3 regions of the Priestia sp. YIM B13486 genome follow, and region 3 is predicted to be linked to each of the others. Evidence: riboswitches for the same ligand, from Rfam matches in the RefSeq annotation. Region 3 holds a riboswitch; each other region holds the start of a gene.

Evidence for each region. A riboswitch is a leader RNA that binds a small molecule or an ion and turns the genes downstream of it on or off. The one in region 3 is predicted to bind S-adenosylmethionine.
Region 1: another riboswitch for S-adenosylmethionine. It lies ahead of mtnW (2,3-diketo-5-methylthiopentyl-1-phosphate enolase); the one in region 3 lies ahead of ACFX4G_RS24890 (hypothetical protein).
Region 2: another riboswitch for S-adenosylmethionine. It lies ahead of ACFX4G_RS14710 (phosphoadenylyl-sulfate reductase); the one in region 3 lies ahead of ACFX4G_RS24890 (hypothetical protein).

The regions. Positions count from the first base shown of each region.
Region 1 covers NZ_JBHZOZ010000006.1:280,945-287,970, reverse strand. The annotation lists gene ACFX4G_RS18020 (carbon-nitrogen family hydrolase) at 1-204, opposite strand, end outside; gene ACFX4G_RS18015 (pyridoxal phosphate-dependent aminotransferase) at 317-1,489, shown strand; SAM riboswitch class I at 1,620-1,726, shown strand; gene mtnW (2,3-diketo-5-methylthiopentyl-1-phosphate enolase) at 1,807-3,051, shown strand; gene ACFX4G_RS18005 (2-hydroxy-3-keto-5-methylthiopentenyl-1-phosphate phosphatase) at 3,048-3,713, shown strand; gene ACFX4G_RS18000 (methylthioribulose 1-phosphate dehydratase) at 3,710-4,348, shown strand; gene ACFX4G_RS17995 (1,2-dihydroxy-3-keto-5-methylthiopentene dioxygenase) at 4,364-4,879, shown strand; gene ACFX4G_RS17990 (sugar ABC transporter substrate-binding protein) at 5,002-6,078, shown strand; gene ACFX4G_RS17985 (sugar ABC transporter ATP-binding protein) at 6,095-7,026, shown strand, end outside.
Region 2 covers NZ_JBHZOZ010000005.1:6,486-13,511, forward strand. The annotation lists gene sat (sulfate adenylyltransferase) at 1-766, opposite strand, end outside; gene ACFX4G_RS14705 (sulfate permease) at 819-1,898, opposite strand; gene ACFX4G_RS14710 (phosphoadenylyl-sulfate reductase) at 1,918-2,631, opposite strand; SAM riboswitch class I at 2,886-2,988, opposite strand; gene cdaS (sporulation-specific diadenylate cyclase CdaS) at 3,302-3,928, shown strand; gene ACFX4G_RS14720 (VOC family protein) at 4,026-4,409, shown strand; gene ACFX4G_RS14725 (potassium channel family protein) at 4,477-5,265, shown strand; gene ACFX4G_RS14730 (YugN-like family protein) at 5,275-5,679, opposite strand; gene ACFX4G_RS14735 (glucose-6-phosphate isomerase) at 6,034-7,026, opposite strand, start outside.
Region 3 covers NZ_JBHZOZ010000015.1:17,208-24,233, reverse strand. The annotation lists gene ACFX4G_RS24905 (hypothetical protein) at 1-250, shown strand, start outside; gene ACFX4G_RS24900 (GNAT family N-acetyltransferase) at 332-778, shown strand; gene ACFX4G_RS24895 (hypothetical protein) at 791-1,087, opposite strand; SAM riboswitch class I at 1,209-1,310, shown strand; gene ACFX4G_RS24890 (hypothetical protein) at 1,380-1,718, shown strand; gene ACFX4G_RS24885 (DUF1540 domain-containing protein) at 1,819-1,977, shown strand; gene alaP (alanine permease AlaP) at 2,295-3,698, shown strand; gene ACFX4G_RS24875 (GNAT family N-acetyltransferase) at 3,939-4,778, shown strand; gene ACFX4G_RS24870 (GNAT family N-acetyltransferase) at 4,808-5,206, opposite strand; gene pdxR (MocR-like pyridoxine biosynthesis transcription factor PdxR) at 5,319-6,722, shown strand; gene ACFX4G_RS24860 (poly-gamma-glutamate hydrolase family protein) at 6,869-7,026, opposite strand, start outside.

The DNA of each region.
Region 1 (7,026 bases), on a different contig from region 3:
TAATTGCTTGGCTTGCTGTCCTTCATCATCTGCAATTTCGTCTAGCCGCGTCAAATCATAAGCTGTATCCCATAGCTCAGGAAGCACAAGGATATCAGGGTTTTCTTTCAGGGCTTCCGTCATTTTTTGTTCGATATATTTTCGATTTTTAGTTGGGTTTCCAAACGCAATATCAAGCTGCAAACACGTAATTTTTACACTCACTTTATCATCCGTCCTTTTTTTAGTAGTTGAAAAAAATGACTTTACAAGTTGAGTATTACAATATATTATTTGTGACTAGAATTTCAAGAATTTTTTGAGAAGGTGTGCGATGATGAAACAATTTGAGCAATCGGAACTATTAAAAAGTTTACCAAAACAATTTTTTGCATCACTTGTGGGCAAGGTAGGAAAAGTAATGGCCCAAGGGCACGACGTTATTAACTTAGGGCAGGGAAATCCTGATCAGCCTACTCCTTCACATATTGTAGGAACACTGCAAAAAGCAAGTGCTAATCCTATGCATCATAAATATTCTCCATTTCGGGGGCACCAGTTTTTAAAAGAGGCCGTTGCGACTTTTTATAAACGAGAATATGGCGTTGATGTGGATCCTGAAAAAGAAGTAGCTATTTTATTTGGCGGAAAGGGTGGACTTGTTGAAATCCCGCAGTGCTTGTTAAATCCTGGAGATACGGTGCTGGTTCCGGATCCTGGGTATCCTGATTACTGGTCTGGAGTAGAGCTTGCAAAAGCCAAGATGGAAGTGATGCCTCTCACGGCTGAAAATCATTTTCTACCCGTATACGAAGAGATAAGTGAACGTGCTAAAGCACAGGCAAAGCTCATGTTTTTAAACTATCCGAATAATCCTACTGGTGCAGTGGCAACGGCAGAATTTTTTGAAGACACCGTGGCGTTTGCTGCCAAGCACGATATTTGTGTGGTACACGACTTTGCTTACGGAGCAATTGGGTTTGATGGTAAAAAGCCAATCAGTTTTTTACAGACTCCTGGTGCAAAAGAGACGGGAATTGAAATTTATACTCTTTCTAAAACGTATAACATGGCGGGATGGCGAGTTGGATTTGCTGTAGGAAATGAAAGTGTAGTAGAAGCTATTAATCTTCTTCAAGATCATATGTATGTCAGTCTCTTTGGGGCGGTTCAAGAGGCAGCAGCCGCAGCTCTGTTGGAATCTCAACAATGTGTGAATGATTTAGTTAAGCGCTATGAATCTAGACGCAATACCTTTATTCAAGGGCTTCGAGAAATTGGTTGGGATGTTACATCTCCAGCAGGCTCCTTTTTTGCATGGCTAAAAGTTCCTAAAGGATATACTTCCGAACAGTTTTCAGATTTACTCCTTGAAAAAGCCCACGTTGTAGTTGCTCCTGGTGTAGGCTTTGGAACATATGGGGAAGGCTATGTGCGCGTAGGACTGCTGACGGATGAAGAACGAATGAGAGAAGCTGTATCTCGAATAAAAAAATTAAATTTATTTTAAAAACGCATTGACAATCCTTTTTGAGTTGGCTTAATATGTAAGAAGTTAACGAGATTAATAACCGATAAATCCTAGCGGTATTTTTTATTTAGTATATAATCTACGAATTCAATTTAAATAAATAGCAACTTTCTTATTAAGAGTAGGTGGAGGGACTAGCCCGATGAAGCCCGGCAACCGACTTAACGCATGTTAAGCACGGTGCTAATTCTTGCAGCAGCAGCTGAGAGATAAGAAGAGCAACGAAAGCCTCTTCTTAATCACAGAAGAGGCTTTTTTTATTAACGATATTAAACAGCAAGGGAGTTTTTAGCATAATGAGCGAAATCGTTGCAAGCTACTTACTACATGATAATAAAGGAAATTTTCATAAAAAAGCGGAAGGAATTGCTTTAGGACTAACCGTCGGCTCATGGACAGATCTGCCGCTTTTAGATCAGCAACAGCTTCAAAAGCATAAAGGGCGCGTCGTGTCCGTAACTGAGCTTCAAGATTGCGAACGTGTAAACGGATATTTAGGCGGAGAAATTAAGCAGGCTATTGTCAAAATTGCTTATCCAACTGCCAACTTTTCAAGAGATTTACCGGCTATTTTAGTTACGGTTTTCGGAAAACTATCACTTGATGGAAAAGTGAAATTATTAGACTTGGATTTTCCTGATGAATTATTAGCTGAATTCCCAGGACCGCGCTTTGGAATAGAAGGTATCCGAGAGAAACTAGGCGTTTATGACCGTCCGCTTGTGATGAGTATTTTTAAAGGCGTGATTGGAAGAGGTATGACGTACTTAACAACTCAGCTGCGTGAGCAAGCGCTTGGCGGAGTGGATTTGGTTAAAGACGACGAGATTTTGTTTGATAGTGAACGAACACCTTTTGAAGCTCGCGTTACAGAAGGGAAAAAAGTACTGAATGAAGTATACGAAAAAACGGGACACCGCACGCTGTATGCTGTTAATTTAACGGGACGAACGTTTGAGTTAAAAGAAAAAGCGAGAAAAGCAGCTGAGCTAGGAGCCGATGCTCTTTTATTCAACGTATTTGCTTACGGGTTAGACGTACTGCAGGCACTTCGAGAAGACGATGAAATTAACTTGCCGATTATGGCACACCCAGCTGTTAGCGGAGCGCTTACGCCATCAGAGTTTTACGGTTTTTCAAATTCATTGCTGCTTGGAAAGCTATTGCGTTTAGCCGGAGCAGATTTCTCACTGTTTCCATCACCATACGGAAGCGTAGCGCTTTCTCTTGAAGATACGACAGGCATTGCCTACGAATTAACGCGTCCTGTATACAAATATAAGCAGTCTTTCCCGGTTCCTTCAGCAGGAATTCATCCTGGAATGGTACCGCAGCTTGTGAAGGACTTTGGAATCGACAGCATTATTAATGCAGGAGGCGGAGTTCACGGTCATCCAGACGGAGCTATCGGAGGAGGAAAAGCCTTCCGTGCGGCGATAGATGCAGTACTCTCTCATCAAACACTAGCCGAAAAAGCTGAAGAATCAAAAGAGTTGCAAAAAGCTTTGCAACTATGGGGAACAGTAGAGGTGAAAGCATGACATCGTTAAAAATCTTTTGTGACTTTGATGGAACAATTACAAATAGCGATAACATTATTGCTATTATGAAACAATTTGCTCCTCCGGAGTGGGAAAGTATTAAAGACGACGTGTTGGCACAGCGCGTCTCCATTCAAGAAGGAGTTGGGCAAATGTTTGCCTTGCTCCCAGTGGAATTAAAAGAAGATATTATTTCTTATATTTTAGAGACGTCTGCTATTCGAGATGGATTTGATGATTTTATTGCCTATACAAAAGAACACCATATTCCGCTTTATATTGTAAGCGGAGGAATTGACTTTTTTGTAAAACCACTTTTGGGAAATCGAGTTGCAGAGGAAATGCTCTACTGCAACGGATCTGATTTTTCCGGTGAGCATATTTCCATTACGTGGCCTCATACATGTGATAAACAGTGTACAAATGACTGCGGCTGCTGTAAGCCAACGATTATTCGCCATCTTGCAGATGAAAGAGATCATACGGTTGTTATTGGCGATTCCATTACGGATTTGCAGGCTGCCAAATTAGCTGATACGGTCATTGCACGTGACTTTTTAATTGAAAAATGTGAAGAGCTATCTCTACCGTATCGTCCTTTTTCTACTTTTTATGATGTCATTCACCATTTACAAGAATTAACAGAAGAGGTGAAAGCATGAGTATTATGGCTCAGCAACGATTACACGAGCTTGCAGATATAAAAGATGAGCTGGCAGAGCGCGATTGGTTCTTCGGTACGAGCGGAAACTTAGCGATTAAAGTGGATCAAAACCCGACAACTTTCTTTGTATCAGCAAGTGGAAAAGATAAAAGAAAACGCACAAATGAAGATTTTTTATTAGTTGATCAATATGGAAAGCCTGCAGAAGACACGCATTTAAAGCCTTCTGCTGAAACGCTTTTACACGTTAAGATTTACGATTTAACGAATGCTGGGTGCAGTCTTCATGTACATACAATCGACAACAACGTGATCTCTGAACTGTACGGAGATGAAGGCGTTATTTCATTCAAAGGTCAAGAAATTATTAAGGCGCTAGGCATTTGGGAAGAAGATGCGGAAATTACTGTTCCGATTATTCCGAATTACGCAGATATTCCGACACTAGCAGAAGAGTTTTCTCACCATATAAAAGGCGATCAAGGCGCGATTTTGATTCGTAATCACGGGATTACGGTATGGGGGAAAAATGCATTTGAAACAAAAAAAGCGCTAGAAGCCTATGAATTTCTATTTAGTTACCACGTCAAATTACTGTCACTTAAAGGCATTAAGCCAAAGGTGCATTTATAAAAGGAGGAAACAAAAATGGCGCACATTCGCTTACATGTAAACAATAAAAGAATTGAAACTCAAGAGGAAGTATCAGCTTTTCTGGCAAACAATGAAGTTATTTATGAAAACTGGGATATTACAAAACTTCCAGAAAATCTTCGTGAAAAATATGATTTAACTGATGAAGAAAAAACAGAAATTTTAAACGCTTTTGGTGAGGATATTAAAGATATTTCGGAACGCCGCGGCTATAAAGCTCAAGATGTTATCTCGTTATCGGAATCTACACCAAATATTGATGAATTGTTAAAAAACTTTCAGCGCAAGCATATTCATACAGATGACGAAGTTCGCTTTATTGTAAGCGGTCATGGAATCTTTGTTATTCAAGGAAAAGACGGCGAATTTTTTGATGTTGAATTAGAGCCGGGCGATTTAATTTCAGTACCAGAGAACATTCTTCATTACTTTACACTAATGGAAGATCGTAAAGTAGTCGCTGTCCGAATTTTCGTGACAACTGAAGGATGGGTACCTATTTACGCATAACAATTACTTGTAAAGCATAGGTCATTTTCACCCCGCTTTTACATCTAAAAGCGGGGTATTCTTTGGATTATTATAAAACTAACTATTTTTATATGAATAATAAGTTTAATGGGAGGAACACCATGAAAAAGAGTAAAAAAATGCTGTGGCCACTTACTTTGCTCGTGCTTCTAATCTTTGCACTGGCTGCCTGCACGAAAGAACAGCCAAGTCTAAACGAGAAAGCACAGGCAGCTCCAGCGCAGCAAGCGGCTTCTGCTAAGCCTGTACAGCAAGAAGGAAAAAAGGTTACGAAAGATACAAAAATTGCGCTTATTTCTGAATTTACGTCAGGCACTCACGCTGCTCAGTACATAACAGGTGTGACAAAAGCGGCTAAAAAAGCAGGGGTACAGCTATCCGTTTCTGATTCAAACAATGATCAATCCAAAATGGCTGCTTATTTAGACACGGCTATTAACCAAAATGTTGACGGTATTATGATTGACCACGGCCGGGCTGAAACCCTTGAACCTGGCGTGAAGCGCGCGATTGCAAAAGGAATTCCCGTTATTGCAACAGACGTAGAATTAAAAGTAGAAGGCGTTACAACAATTGACCAAGACGATTATATGCTTGCGCTGCAGGGTCTGAAACAAATGATGCAGGACATTAATGGAAAAGGAAACATTGTATATGCATTTGTTGGAGGGTTTGCGCCGATGGAAAAGCGCGACAGCATTTATAAAATTATGATGAATCGCTATCCAGATGTAAAACAAATTGCTACGTTTGGAAGCGCAACGGACAACACCTCATTAGACACACAAAATAAAATGGCAGCTGTGTTGAAGCAGTATCCAAATAAAGGAGACATCGCGGCCGTTTGGGCACCTTGGGACGAATTTGCAAAAGGAGTAACAAGAGCGATTAAAGAAGCAGGACGAGACGAGATTAAAGTGTACGGAGTAGACTTATCTGATGAAGATCTACAAATGATGCAGGCAAAAAACAGCCCGTGGAAAGCGTCAGCTGCCGTAAATCCAGCTTCAGTAGGAGAAAAGCAAGTTGATCTGCTTCTTAAAAAGATTTCCGGTCAAGAGATCCCTCGTTATTATTCCTTTGATCCGGTTTTAGTCAAACAAACAGACTTGCCTAATCAAACGATTAATATGGATCAGCTTAGTCAGTATGTAGAAGAATGGGGTAAAAAAGAATAGAAGTGGAGGGACAGATATGACGAACGAGCTTTCAATGAAGAACATAACAAAAAACTTTGGTTCTTTTCAAGCGCTGAACAAAGTTGATTTTACTGTTCGAAAAGGGGAAATCCATGCTTTATTGGGAGCCAATGGTGCCGGTAAAAGTACGCTGATGAAAATATTGTGCGGAGCTTACGACGAGTACGAAGGAAAAATCTGCAAAGACGGAGAAGAAATCTCCATTTCTTCTCCTAAAGAAGCTAAGCGCCAGGGCATCGGCATTGTGCATCAAGAAGTAGATGTAGCGCTGATTCCTTCGCTGTCAGTGGCTGAAAACATTGTGTTAGACGTGCAGACTTCTAATAAAAGTAAGACATTTGTAAACTGGAAATCTATTTATAAGAAAGCGGAAAAAGCTCTTTCTTTACTTGGCTCTTCTCTATCCGTTAAAAAAAATGTCGTTGACCTAACTCTATCAGAAAAACAGCAGGTGCTTATTGCACGTGCAATTGTACAGAATGTTGATTATTTAATTTTGGATGAACCAACCGCACCTCTTAGTGTGGAAGAGACGAAACAATTGTTTTCTGTGATGAGAGAGTTAAAGAAAAGCGGAGTAGGCATTATTTACATTTCACATCGCCTTCAAGAAGTGGTTGATATTTGCGACCGCTTAACGGTTTTAAAGGACGGACGCTATGTAGCTACAAAAGAAACTGCACATACATCAATTGAAGACGTGATTACGCTCATGTTAGGAACGTCTTCTGTAAAGCAGTGGATCAAAAAATCAGTAGAATTTGGAAACGAACTTTTACATGTAGAAGCATTATCTCTTCCAGGGCGCCTTTCTAATATCTCTTTTCATGTGAAAGAAGGAGAAGTAGTCGGTATTGCAGGGCTTGTCGGAGCGGGAAAAACGGAGCTTTGCCGAAGTCTATTTGGTTTAGAGCAATATGTGAGCGG
Region 2 (7,026 bases), on a different contig from region 3:
GCATCGCAGCAGGGAAAACTGCTAAAGCTACACGATCGCTAGGATAATAGTTCTCTAAAAGTACTTCATAACTTTCCATACGGATATCTGCTGGGATATCATCTGACTTTGTTTCTCCTACAAGTGGATTTAAAAACAGGCCGTCTACAATTTCTAATGCCGTTTTTTGAATATATTCGTGCGCACGGTGAACAGGGTTACGAGTTTGGAATCCAACAACCGTTTTCCAACCGCGTTCTTCAAATGCTGCTCTTGTTTCAGTAGGATCTAGGTAATACTTTTCAAAACGCGTTTTAGGTGTACGTTCTACAAGTACGATTGGACCTGCTACATATACATTTGGGCGTTCCATCATTTTTTTCACGCCAGGATGAGCAAGTTCTGCCGTGCGGTACACGTTCTCCGCTTCTTTTTCTTTATTTGGGGTATATACTTCAGAAACTTCTAAAACACCATACGTTACGCCGTTTTGAACAAGTTTTACTTTGTCGCCAATGTTTAATTCTTTAGCTTGCTCTTCTGTTACAGGAAGAGTGATAGGAATACTCCATACTGTTCCATCTGCTAAACGCATATTTTCAACAACTGATTGATAATCTTTTTCTCCTAAAAATCCTGTAATTGGGCTGTAAGCACCAATTCCAATTAGTTCTAAATCACTTAGGGCCATGTTATCTACTTCGATTTCTTTTGTTAGTGACGTGTAGTCATATGTTGGTTGATATAAATTAATTAATTCTCCACCGTGTGCTTGAATTGTTGTCATTTTGTAAAATCCTCCTTAAATAATTAACACAATATAATAAAAAGCACTTGAATCACGCAGTCATTTTTTCTTTTTCCGACTGCAAGCTTGCTCTTTTTCTTCTAGTCGCTCTAGCTAAGCTTAGAACACCTGCTGTGGCAATACATCCGCTAGCTAGCACCACAAATGAATATAAGTCGCTTTCAAGTACTAATTTCACAAGAACATATGAGATTACGAGTGAAAATACAGGGGAGACCACCCAAACCTTTAACATTTGAATGACAACTTCGCGCTGTTCTTTCGTGAATCCCGTTTTCGCTGCTCCTATTCCAATAATAGAAGACGTAGTGACCTGTGTAAGGGGTACTGGCAAACCAAACAGTGAAGCGACTGTGACAAGAGAAGCACCAGTACCCGAGATAATGCACCCTTCCCCTATAGAATAGCGAGTAATTTTTTTCCCGTTTGTTTCAATAACTCGGCCTCCTAGTAAAAGAGCTCCGAGCGCCACTGCCAATCCTCCTGCTATGACACCCGTTGTGGCATCCATTAATCCAGCTCCTACTAGAGGACCGACAGCATTTGCCACGTTATTCATTCCAGCTGAGAAGGCTTCAAAGAATCCCGTCGCTATAACTAAAATCGTTAAAACTCTTTTCCACGTTCCCTTTGCTTCTTTTTTATGCGCTCCGCGTTTTATCACTTTTCCAATCAAAAAAGCAATGACAAATGAAACCAGCGGAACAATAATCCAAAAAGACATGACAACTAAAAGTTTTTCCACATACAGAGATTGATAAGCTACGCCTACTCCAACAACTGAACCAACCGTTACTTCACTTGTTGATAGAGGAATACCAATTAAATTCGCGAAAAAGAGTGACAGCGTTGCAGCAGCCAGAATGATAATAACTAATTCTACTGACAGCAATTTTTCAGGTATGATACCTGAACTGATGGTTTTTACCACCTCGCCGCCTCCGATAATGGCTCCGAGCACAATACCTACAGCACAGATGAACAGGGCTACTCTTTTCTTTTTAATCGCACCGGAGCCGTATGAAACGCCCATAGCTGCTGCTGCACCGCTTGCCCCAATATTCATTGCAAAAAAAAGCGCAATGATAAAGGCAACATATAAAAGCATCATTTATTCAGCTCTTTCGTATTTAAGATTCGTGTAATCCGCATTCAACTTTTTGTGTACCTGCCCATCTTCCTGAACGTAAATCGTCTACATTGTAGGCAGGTGCGGTACAGGGCTCACAGCCAATACTTGGGTAGCCTTGATCATGAAGTTTGTTATATGGTAAATCATGCTTATACACATAGCGCCAAACTTCTTTCCAGGACCAATGAATTAACGGGCAGACTTTCACTTTCTTGAATTTCTCATCTTTATTAAAATAATTCGTGTTGGCACGAGACTCAGACTGCTCGCGTCTCAAACCAGAAATCCACGCATCATAAGGAGCAAGAGATTCCCTTAGCGGGATGATTTTTCGAATTTGACAGCATAGGTTAGGCTGACTCTTCCAAAGTTCATCTCCATGTTTCTCAGCTTGTTCTGCAAGCGTTAAATCCGGTTTTTTCATATGAATACGCAAATCAGGAAAGCGTTCTTTAATTGCATCAATTACTTCATATGTTTCTTTAAAATGAACGCCCGTATCTAAAAAGACAATTTCAGCATCTTTTTTCACTTTTGAAATTAAATCAATTAACACGATTCCTTCGATACCAAAGCTTGATGCGTAAATAATTGAATCTCCGTAGGTATCATACGCCCACTGCAATGCTGAAAGAGCTCCTTTTGTTTCATCTTCACTGTCGAACTCTGGAAATGTATCACTCCAGTTTTCGTACGTATATAAGTCTGCCATTTTCTTCACTCCAATTCTTAGTTATCCGCGTTATCCAATAAAAAAAGACGGTTTTACCCACTAGAATTGGATAAAACCGCCTCTAGTGTGTCTAGTCAGCGAAACTATTTAATTCTTACTTTGCTTCGACATGCTCAAAAATTTGTTTTAAGTCGGGGGTTACAGTCATTGGTGTCCCTCCTCAAATTATCGCTTGCGCTATATCAAAATAAAAAGTCTTCCATATTGAAAGACTGGGTAGGCAATAAATTTTCACCTTATCTTTCAAAATGATACACACTTTGCTGGAATTAGCACCTTGCTAAGCAGGTTGCCGGGGTTCAGCGGGCCAGATCCCTCCACCACTCTTGATAAGCATTTTTTAAAAATTTTAGCATATTTAGAATATTTGTCAACATTAAAAATCATATATCCGATAAGAAAACTATACTTTAAATTCACAGAAATATCTATACTTTTATTTAAAACAACATATGTAAATTTAACCCAAACGTGAACATATCAATTTATAAAACGCTTTCTTTTTTCTCCAACTTTTTATATTCTCTTGCTAAATAAAACACAAAACCTCACTATAAAATTAATAAGGGATTTATAAGCTTTACGGATAATTCACCCACATTAGCACACATTACAGATAACACTGACTGACAGATAGGAGCTATATAAGATGGAGAGACAACCTTTTCAATTAGACGATACAATTAAAAATAATGTGCGAACATATTTACAGCAGATTTCAACTGAAGCCTCTAATTTAATTAAACATTTAGACACGAGTGATCATTGTATCCTATGTGATTTTGAGGAGATGAGAAGGTTATTTCAAGATGTTCAAGCTACGGCTGCCTCTTATTACTTGCGCCATTATTTATCGCCTTATACATTTGAATATGCTGCTCTGTCTTTAGCTATTCATAACCTTTCGGAGAAACGTCACGGCGCTTTAATTGTCATTGAACGGGAACAAAATGTAGACCCTCTTATTCAAAAAGGAATGCCTATTCAAGCTCCTGTCAGCGCTACGCTAGTTGAGACGCTGTTCTATCCAGGGACACCCTTACATGACGGAGCCGTCCTAATTAGAAATAATCAGCTTATTTCAGCTGCTAATGTTTTACCTCTTTCGTCTATTATTTTAACGAACAAAAAATTGGGAACACGTCACCGTGCAGCCATTGGAATGTCGGAAAAATCGGATGCATTAATTTTAGTTGTATCTGAAGAAACAGGCAAAATTTCGTTTGCTCTTGATGGAAGCCTCTACCCTATTCACTCCAGCAAAAATATGATTTAAGAGCCCTTTCCTGATAAGCAGCCCTATCTTGACTTCTATATCCTTTCTCTTTAATATATTTCATAGTTTTTACATACTATAGATACGGGTGATGCATATGACAATTTTAAAATTTGAACATGTAGGCGTTCAAGTAAAGGATATAGAAGAATCGATTGAGTTCTATACGCAAAAAGTGGGATTAGAGCTCATCGAAAAACTACCACATACCGATCCGTCTTTGAAGCTAGCTTTTCTAGGTTTAGAAGGCAATGTAATCGTAGAGTTAATTCAAGGGTATAACTCAAGCTTACCTAACGAAGGGAAAGTTCATCATTTTGCGCTGGCAGTAGACGGAATTGAAGAGGAGTTTGAGCGTTTAAAATCAGCAGGCGTTTCATTTGTGGAAGAAAACATTGTAACTTTGCCAAATGGAGCAAGATACTTATTTTTCTACGGTCCAGACAAAGAATGGATTGAATATTACGAAGTAAAAAGATAAAGATATCTTATACCTTCAGTGAAAAATGGTCATACTGTGGCTATGACTAATCACTGGAGGTTTTTTTATGATGGAATGGCTATTATTTCGACTTTTTCGTCGTTCTATTTTAGTGCGGCTTCTTTTTATTATCGGCTGCCTTGTTCTGCTTTTCGGCATGCTTATACATTTCCTAGAGCCGCAAACGTTTGGGAATGTGTTTGAAGGAATTTGGTGGGTTATTATTACAATCTCTACTATAGGGTACGGTGATTTTGCTCCGACCACTACGATTGGAAGGTTAGCTGCAATTATTTTAGTTCTGATCGGAACGGGATTTATTACTACTTATTTTGTCACGCTTTCTAAAATTGCTGTTTCCGCTGAGAGCGCTTATTTGGAAGGGAATTTAAAATTTTATGGAAAAGATCACTTCATCGTTGTTGGGTGGAATGAGCGCGCCAAACTCGTGTTAGAGTATTATCGCGACGCATTTCATAAAGAAGACATTGTGCTTATCGACGACTCTCTGACTAAAAATCCCATGATTTGTGATCGCGTTCATTTTATTAAAGGAAGTCCCTCTCATTATGAAGTATTAGAACTTGCCAACGCTCGGTACGCAAAAAAAGTGCTGATTACTGCCGATCAGCATAAGACAGAAGAATATGCAGACATGAATACTATTGTTACGTTAGTCGCTCTGCAAGGATTGAACCCTTCTATTTACAGCATCGTTGAACTTTTAACAAAAAAGCATATTCAAAATGCACAAAACTTGGGGGTGAATGAAATGATTAAAACAAACGAGTTGATTAGTCAAGTCATGTACGAACATATTTTTGTGAAAAAATTAGAGAGTTTAAAAAAAGAATAGTTCCTTCAATTACTGAAGCAGCGCATTTTCTGCCTCTCTAATTAGCTCTTCTCCTAAGCTGATATACTTTTCTGGAAATGAAGCGTCTGCGTCTTGGGGCTCTGCAAACTGATTAAATGAAGCACTAACATTTCCATTGTGAACATCGTCATCTAGACCAATTTGATATTTATGTGAAAGTAAAAATGGCGTGCCAATCTGTACGGTTGTTCCTTTAGAATCCAGCTCTCCATTCGTAGCTGTAAACGGGATACGTAAAAACTGATAGCCGACTTCATCGTTCATCTTATAGTCAAATGAACCATGGTCGTAATCCCAATTTCCTCCAATGTTATACCCAAGCGGCTTAAGCGTTTTTTCTAATTCGTAAAGCTTGAATAATGTTCCCTCTAATCTTGAAGATAATTCAATCATGTTATCCCTCCTCTGTTTTAACATGTCCTTTTTCCAGCGTTTTATCCTTTATCTCAAAAGCAAAAAAGAGGGTGAGACATAACTAAATGAATCCAACCTAAAGACGAACAAACTGGATAAAGCAGCTCATATAAATCGCTTGCGACACCGCAGTTGATGTCTGTGCGAGGCTTCACTTTCCGCGGGCGGGCGCTGAGCCTCCTCGTCACTTGCGCTCCAATCAACTGTTAGAAGGACCTAAACAGATGAAACTATATTCACTATAACAAAAAAAACGAACCACTAATCAAACATGTTGATCAATGGTTCGTTTTTCACTTGGGCTAAAATACTTTTGTACCGCCCTCTTTTTATTTATTTCAAACGCTTTTCTAATTCTGCTTTTTTCTCTTCAAAACCAGGTTTTCCAAGCAGAGCAAACATATTTACTTTGTATGCTTCTACTCCCGGCTGATCGAATGGGTTTACGCCTAATAAATAGCCGCTGATTGCACATGCTTTTTCGAAGAAATATACAACATATCCGAACGTATACTCATCTAGCGCAGGAATGTTCACAACTAAGTTTGGAACGCCCCCATCTGTGTGAGCAAGCATTGTACCTTGGAAGGCTTTTTTATTTACAAAGTCAACTGTTTCACCAGCTAAGTAATTTAATCCATCTAAGTCCGCTGCATCTTCTTCAATTGTTAGCTCATGACGAGAATCTTGAACTTGTACAATTGTTTCAAAAATATCACGACGACCTTCTTGTACATATTGACCTAAAGAATGAAGATCCGTTGAGAAGTTAGCAGATGAAGGGTAAATACCTTTTTGGTCTTTTCCTTCACTTTCGCCAAATAACTGTTTCCACCACTCAGCAAAGTATTGAAGAGCTGGCTCATAGTTAATCAGCATTTCAATTGTTTTTCCTTTATTATAAAGAACATTACGAGCTACAGCATATTGATAAGCTGGGTTCTCTTCTAGCTCTGATGATGAGAATGCTTCTTGAGCATCAGCTGCCCCTTTCATCATTTGTTCGATATCAAGACCCGCAGCGGCAATTGGCAATAAGCCAACCGCTGTTAATACTGAATAACGGCCGCCTACATCATCTGGAATAACAAATGTTTCATAGCCTTCTTCGTCCGCTAATGTTTTTAATGCGCCACGCGCTTTATCTGTTGTTGCATAAATACGCTTGCGTGCTTCTTCTTTGCCATATTTCTCTTCTAATAATTTACGGAAGATACGGAAAGCAATCGCCGGTTCTGTTGTTGTACCAGATTTTGAAATAACATTAATAGAGAAATCTTTATCTTGTAAAACATCCATTAAGTCTTTCATGTACGTTGAGCTGAT
Region 3 (7,026 bases):
ATATGGATTAACCGTTGAAAACATTGGAAAAGACGTAGAGCGCGTGCAGGTCCAAGCTTTTCGGCACGAAGGAAAAAATAAGGCGAAATACAGCTTGTTTTCTCCTATTGAAAGGTCTAACTTAAGCAAAAGCGGTCAGCGTTTTCGCTACGCGAATTTTGCTGTTCCTGGAAAAGCGGCAAGTTTAGACATTATGATTAACTGGACGGACGAACGAGGCAATCATCAAGAACATTTTGAATTTAAATAAAAGTCTTCGCTTAGGCGAAGACTTTTTTTGCAGGAATTTATCCTCGCATGTGGAAAACGAACACGAAAGGAGAGATCCATAATGATTGCAAAAGCTACTGAAGAAGAATTACAGGAAATTCGGACGAAATCTGCTGATGCGCTGTTTGAAGGAACGATGAAGCAGTTTCATCCGTCAGCTGAACGCGTAAATGAACTAGTTGGTAGTGCCTTTGAAAAAGGCTGTTATTATTTAGTTTTAAGACAAGAAAATAAACTCGCAGGCTGGGTTCTTATCGGCCCATCTACCGACTTCTTTTCAAAAGAAGAAATTGGCTTTATCTACGAATTATATGTTGTACCCGAATACCGCGGGCAAGGTTTAGCCAAGCCGTTAATGCAAAAAGCAATTGATGAATTGTCTATCAAAGGATACCCTGAAATCAGACTCAGCGTTCATGCTGGGAATTTTGCACAGCATGTGTATCGTGAACTTGGCTTTGTAGATAAACAAATATCAATGAGCTTCCAAGTGGCAAAACGTCCGTAACGTTGATGAATGTCAGCGAGTCCATAAAACATAAGATGTTATACATGCGATGAGGTTCGGTAATGAAAGTAAAAGTAAATAAGTAGCCCAAACAGCGCCTTTATCTAGTACTTCAAGGGCTCCTCCAGCTGTATTGTCTGAGGAGGGGGGGGCTTCAAGCGCGTTCATAATCAAAGCCGCTGCTGCTAAAATAATCCCTCCAATACTTCCGGTTGTTTTGACAATTGCAATATGGAAAGTAGATGAAAAGGCAATGCTGAGAAGCAGCAGCAAGCTTCCCAAAAAAGCAGATAACATATATCGTTTCATGTGCTCACCATCCTTTATGAAAGCATACCATATTTTACTTCTTTTTTCTTTTTATTGAAAAGCTATTGACGTAACCTATAAAACATATTAGAATAGTCAGAAATAATTTAAAAACGAAATATTCTTATCTAGAGAGGTGGAGGGACTGGCCCTTTGAAACCTCAGCAACCACAATTATTGAATGGTGCTAATTCCAGCATAGCCTAGCTCTGACAGATAAGAAGAGGAATCTTTTTCTATGATGAAATCCTCTTCTTAGGAAGAAACATTTCGTATAGAAAAGGTGATGACATTGAATAATACACAAACGAATTTATGCATTAATGATTATTTAGATCTATACTTATTAGCAAAAGAAATAAAAGACGAAACGTGGCAGCAGGAAATTTTAGCGGCGCTAAAAACGCATCAAAATCGTTCATTTGAAGAAAAACAATCCGCTCTAGTTCAAGAGATATGGGAAGATTTTAAACAGTTAAATGAAGATATTTCTTTTACGTATCGCTTAATTCAAGAAGAGCCAACTAACGAACAATTTCAGGCTAACTTAAGGCACTTGAGAGAACGGCGGATCACGCTGAGCCGTGAGTTATATTTAGCTAAAAAACAGTATGTTGAACACACGCAATAAAAAGATCCGCTTGAGAAACAAGCGGTTTTTTTGCGTGAAAATGTTAGAATCGTTATATTTCGGGTAGTAAATAGATAAGACAAGCAAAGGAGGGATAACAGTGGCTCAAGGTGTATTGTGTGAAGTGAATGAGTGCATGTATTGGAAATCCGGAAATAAATGCAGTGCAGAGTCCATTTACGTTGTGAGTCCTGAAAGTAGTCACCATGTTTCTGAAACGGAAGAACCTGGCTGTAAAACTTTTGAACCCGCGAGATAAATGCTAGTTTTTATAAAAAAGCATAAAATGAACGATGCGCTGACGGAGTTGAGTCGGCGTTTTTCTATTTTTAAAAAATACTATTACTTAAGTGCAATAATAAATACATAGTAAAAAAGTAGTGCCTATGTCTAATTGTGCGTTTAAACAAAATGATAAGATAATTTTTTTGTTTTTCGACAAAAGAAAAGTGAGGGAAAGGTGATAGAATACAAATATACAGCCTAGCTGTCTTTTAGCACAAATTTATATGAAAGCGCTAACAAAAAAGGCTGTGTTCATCTCGTTTTGACAGATTGGAAAAAGGGGAGACGTTTATGCAGGGGAAAACTCAGGGGAAAGAATTGAAACGCGGGTTAGAAGAAAGACATGTGACGCTGATGTCCTTAGGAGCAGCCATAGGGGTAGGACTGTTTCTTGGATCTGCATCTGCTATTAAATTAGCAGGGCCAGGAATATTATTGGCGTACGGATTTAGCGGAATGATTATGTTTTTTATTATGAGAGCACTTGGAGAAATGGCGATTCAAAAACCTGTTGCAGGTTCATTCAGCAAGTACGCACGCGACTACTTAGGGCCGCTTGCTGGTTATTTAACAGGTTGGAACTACTGGTTTTTATGGGTTGTAACATGTATGGCTGAAATTACAGCCGTTGGTATTTATATGGGGTATTGGTATCCGGATGTACCAAACTGGATTTGGGCGTTATCGGCGCTTGTCATCATGACAACGGTTAACTTCTTAGCTGTTAAGGCATATGGTGAACTGGAATTTTGGTTTGCACTTATTAAAATTTTAGCGATTGTATTAATGATTGCCGTTGGATTATTAATGATCGTGTTCGGAATCGGCAACGGCGGCGTTGCGACTGGTATCAAAAACTTGTGGGACAACGGCGGACTGTTCCCGAACGGATTCAAAGGTATTTTGCTGTCGCTGCAAATGGTCATGTTTGCGTATTTAGGAATTGAAATGATCGGCGTTACCGCGGGAGAAGTGAAAAATCCCGAAAAATCTCTAGCAAGAGCGATTGATTCTGTCTTTTGGCGTATTCTGATTTTCTACGTCGGTGCGTTATTTGTCATTATGTCGATTTATCCGTGGCAAGAGATTGGTTCACAGGGAAGCCCGTTTGTATTAACATTTGAAAAAATCGGCATTCCAGCGGCGGCTGGTATCATTAACTTTGTTGTACTAACAGCAGCTCTTTCTTCTTGTAACAGCGGTATTTTTAGTACAGGCCGTATGCTGTTTAACTTAGCAGAACACGGAGAAGCACCAAAAGGATACGGTCAGCTTACAAAGGGCGGCGTACCGGGAAAAGCTGTTTTGGCATCAGCAGGTGCGCTATTAGTCGGAGTAGCGTTAAACTACATTGTGCCTGCCAAAGTATTTACGTGGGTAACAAGTATTGCAACATTCGGTGCGATTTGGACATGGGGAATTATTTTGCTTTCTCAAATTAAATATCGCAAAACGTTAAAAACAGGTGAAGAGGCAAAGCTGAAATACAAAATGCCTTTATTTCCGTTAACATCTTATGTGTCACTTGCGTTCCTAGCGCTGGTAGTGGTTCTCATGGCATATAATCCAGATACAAGAATTGCAGTTGTCATCGGACCATTATGGTTTATCGGTCTTATTATCGCGTACTACGCAAAAGGATTTCATAAACGAAGTCAAAGTTCAGCTGCAGCTGAGCAAAAGCTAGTGAAATAACAGAAAAGACCTCTTTCTTGGAAAGAGGTCTTTTTTCATTAGTTTATGTGTGAATGATTAGTTTATTTTAAGGGATCATTGGTACGGATAAATAATGTAGAAAATATTCTATTTATTCTGTACTATTTAGTTAGAGAATTCGTTAATGATTAAACGGTAATTGAAAGTGGATGAGTATGTTAGTTTTATGCTTTTTAACGCCACACAGTGCATCGAAAAGTTGGGAGGACATATGCAGAAATGATTGAAACATTTAGTGAAAAAGACATAAAAGGTTTGCTGCTGTTATCGCAGCTGGAAAAATGGGATTATAGTGAAGCAGATTTACATACGATTTTTTCATCTGGAGACGTATTTGGTCATAGAAATGAGAACGGAGACATCGTATCAAGTGTGGCCGTAATTTCGTACAAAAATCAGTCAGCTTTTATAGGAATGGTGATTGTGAGAAAAGATTACCGAAAACAAGGGTTAGCCGGGCAGCTCATGAAGCACTGTCTGCAAGTTCTTTCCCCTGAGATGAATGCCTACTTAATTGCGACAAAAGAAGGTGAGCACTTATATCAAACAACAGGGTTTAAAACCGTGGACTATGTAAGTAAATACATAATCAGTGAATACACACCAAGAGCATTTAAAGTTTCAGGATTTTATACACGACCCCTAAAGAGAAGTGACTTCAAAGGGATTGTAAAGCTTGATGAAGCAGCATTTGGAGATAATAGAAAGCTATTTTTAAAAAGTAGAATTCAGCAAGCTGAAAAAGCAGTTGTCTTACAAAACGAACAAAATAAAATGACGGGCTATGGTTTAGCGGTTCGTACGCCGAGCAATATCGTGATTGGTCCCGTAGTTGCTCCAAACGCTGAAGCAGCGATGCTAGTCATTGATGAACTAGCGAAGAATTACAAAGAAAAGCTGAGAATTGACCTGTCTTCTCATGAGGAAACGTTAAAGAAACTTGTGGAAAATCACGGATTTCAGCTTCAAAATGAGCCTCCTGTTATGGCGTATGGTGTCAATCCTCTCCCTGCTAGACAGGGCAATCTTTTTGCTATAGCAGCTCAGGCGTTTGGATAAAAAGAAAGGAGAAGCTCCTTTCTTCGCGTCTACCGAATTCTATCAATTTTAAATCCATTATCAATTTGATGAAAGCCGGCTTTTGGATAGTAGTTCATAGCAGAAGGAGCGGAAAGTAAAATCAGCGCGGTTTCTTCGCCGATTTCTGATTGAACGTGTTTGATGAGCTGTGTACCGATTCCTTGCTTTTGATAGTCTTTTACAACAGCTAAATCCGATAAATAGCAGCAGTAGCTAAAATCTGTTAACGCTCTGGCTATGCCAATGAGTTCGCTGCCGTTCCAAGCGGTAATAGTAAGAGAAGCGTGATCAAGCATTCTTTGAATTCGATCAAGGTCTTGTGCAGGACGTTTAATACCTGAATGTACAAACACTTCAGCGGCTTGTTCTGCACGGATTGAGACATTGGTTTTATAAATAATGGTCATTGTGTCATCTCCTTGAAGGATAAGATATAGTCCAGTTTATAAAGAAACTGAATGGAGAGTAAGTGTCAGAAACGGTAATTTTAATAGTATCAGTTAGAAAGGAACGAACACCATGTTAGAGTTAATGCCTTTGCTTGATAAAAGAAAAACAGATCCCTTGTACATGCAGCTTTATATCTACATAAAAAAACAAATTCAAAAAGGTACCATTCCGCCTCATGAAAAACTGCCTTCCAAACGAAAGCTAGCTCTTCATTTAAGCATTAGCCAAAATACGGTTGAAGCAGCTTATGTACAGTTAGAAGCTGAAGGCTATATCGAGATACTAGCCAGGAAAGGAGCATTTGTAAAAGAGATAAAAAATGAAGTCGTGCTTCAAAAACAGCCTCCCGCCTATGTCTCTTTCCCGCAAGAAGAACGGAAATCGACTGCTATTGATTTTAGCCACGGAAAGATAGATGTGGAGAAATTTCCGTATAATACGTGGAAAAAACTAACGGTGCAAGCTATTTATCATGGTGAAAGCCAGCTTTTTTACAGCGGACATCCAGAGGGAGAACTGCTTCTTCGCCAAGAAATTGCAGCATACCTTTACCACTCAAGAGGAGTGCGCTGCACAGCGGAGCAAATTGTGATAGGTGCAGGTACGCAGTATCTTATGTGGCTGCTTTCTGTCACGTTGGGGAAAGAAAAAATAATTGGGTTTGAAAATCCGGGTTTTCACCGGACGAGGCACGTTTTTCAAAAGCAAGGTATGTCAGTGATCCCTGTTTCTCTTGATGATTCTGGCTTGAAAGTGAAGGAACTGAAAGAAAGCGGAGCGGATGCCGTATACATTACGCCGTCTCATCAATTTCCCATTGGTATGGTCATGCCGATAGCAAGAAGACTTGAACTACTAGAGTGGGCGGCAGAAACGAATGGCTATATTATAGAAGATGACTATGACGGGGAATTTCGCTATAAAGGAAAACCCATTCCCGCACTTCAAGGATTAGATCAAGACGATCGCGTTATTTATACGGGAACGTTTTCAAAGTCTTTGATGCCTTCTCTTCGAATAAGCTATGCCGTGCTGCCACACCGGCTTCGTCCAAGCTATGTAAAGCACTGTGAACTTTTTAAACAGCCTGTTTCAAGACTTCATCAGCATACGCTTTTTCTGTTTATGAAAGAAGGGCACTGGGAACGTCACTTGAATAAAATGAGAACAGCATACCGCAAGAAACAAGCCCTGCTGCTAGATTGCTTGACTACTACTATGGGAGAACGTGTAGATGTTATTGGAGAACATTCTGGGTTGCATATTCTTCTTAAGGTGAAAAACGGAATGAATGAACAGAAACTAATTGAAGCAGCTGCCAAGCAAGGGGTATCAATTTATCCAACGTCTATTTATTATCATAGTGCCGGTGACAACAACACGCCTTATGTATTGCTTGGATTTGCCGGACTATCTGACGAAGAGATAAAAACGGGCATAGATTCGCTGTTTAAAGCTTGGTTCGTCCAATAAGAAGTGAAATTAAAGAGTTCTTTAAACAAAAAGACTTTAAACGGTCTATTTTAGCGAGAGAAATAGATAAGAACCAGCGCGTTTGATTATACAGACTGCGCTGGCTTTTTTGTTTGGAAATCAAGGAACAGGCAAGAGTTGATAAGTTAGTGAACTTGAAAGTAAAGGAAAGTTTGATAGGAAGAAGATGCTTCTTGTAAGGAAGATACAAATGTATGGAAAAGCGGCGTTACATTCATGCGGTTGTTTCTCGACCAGTCGTGGTTTGCGAAAAATGATTTTCTTAGTTCGGCCGTCAGTTCAA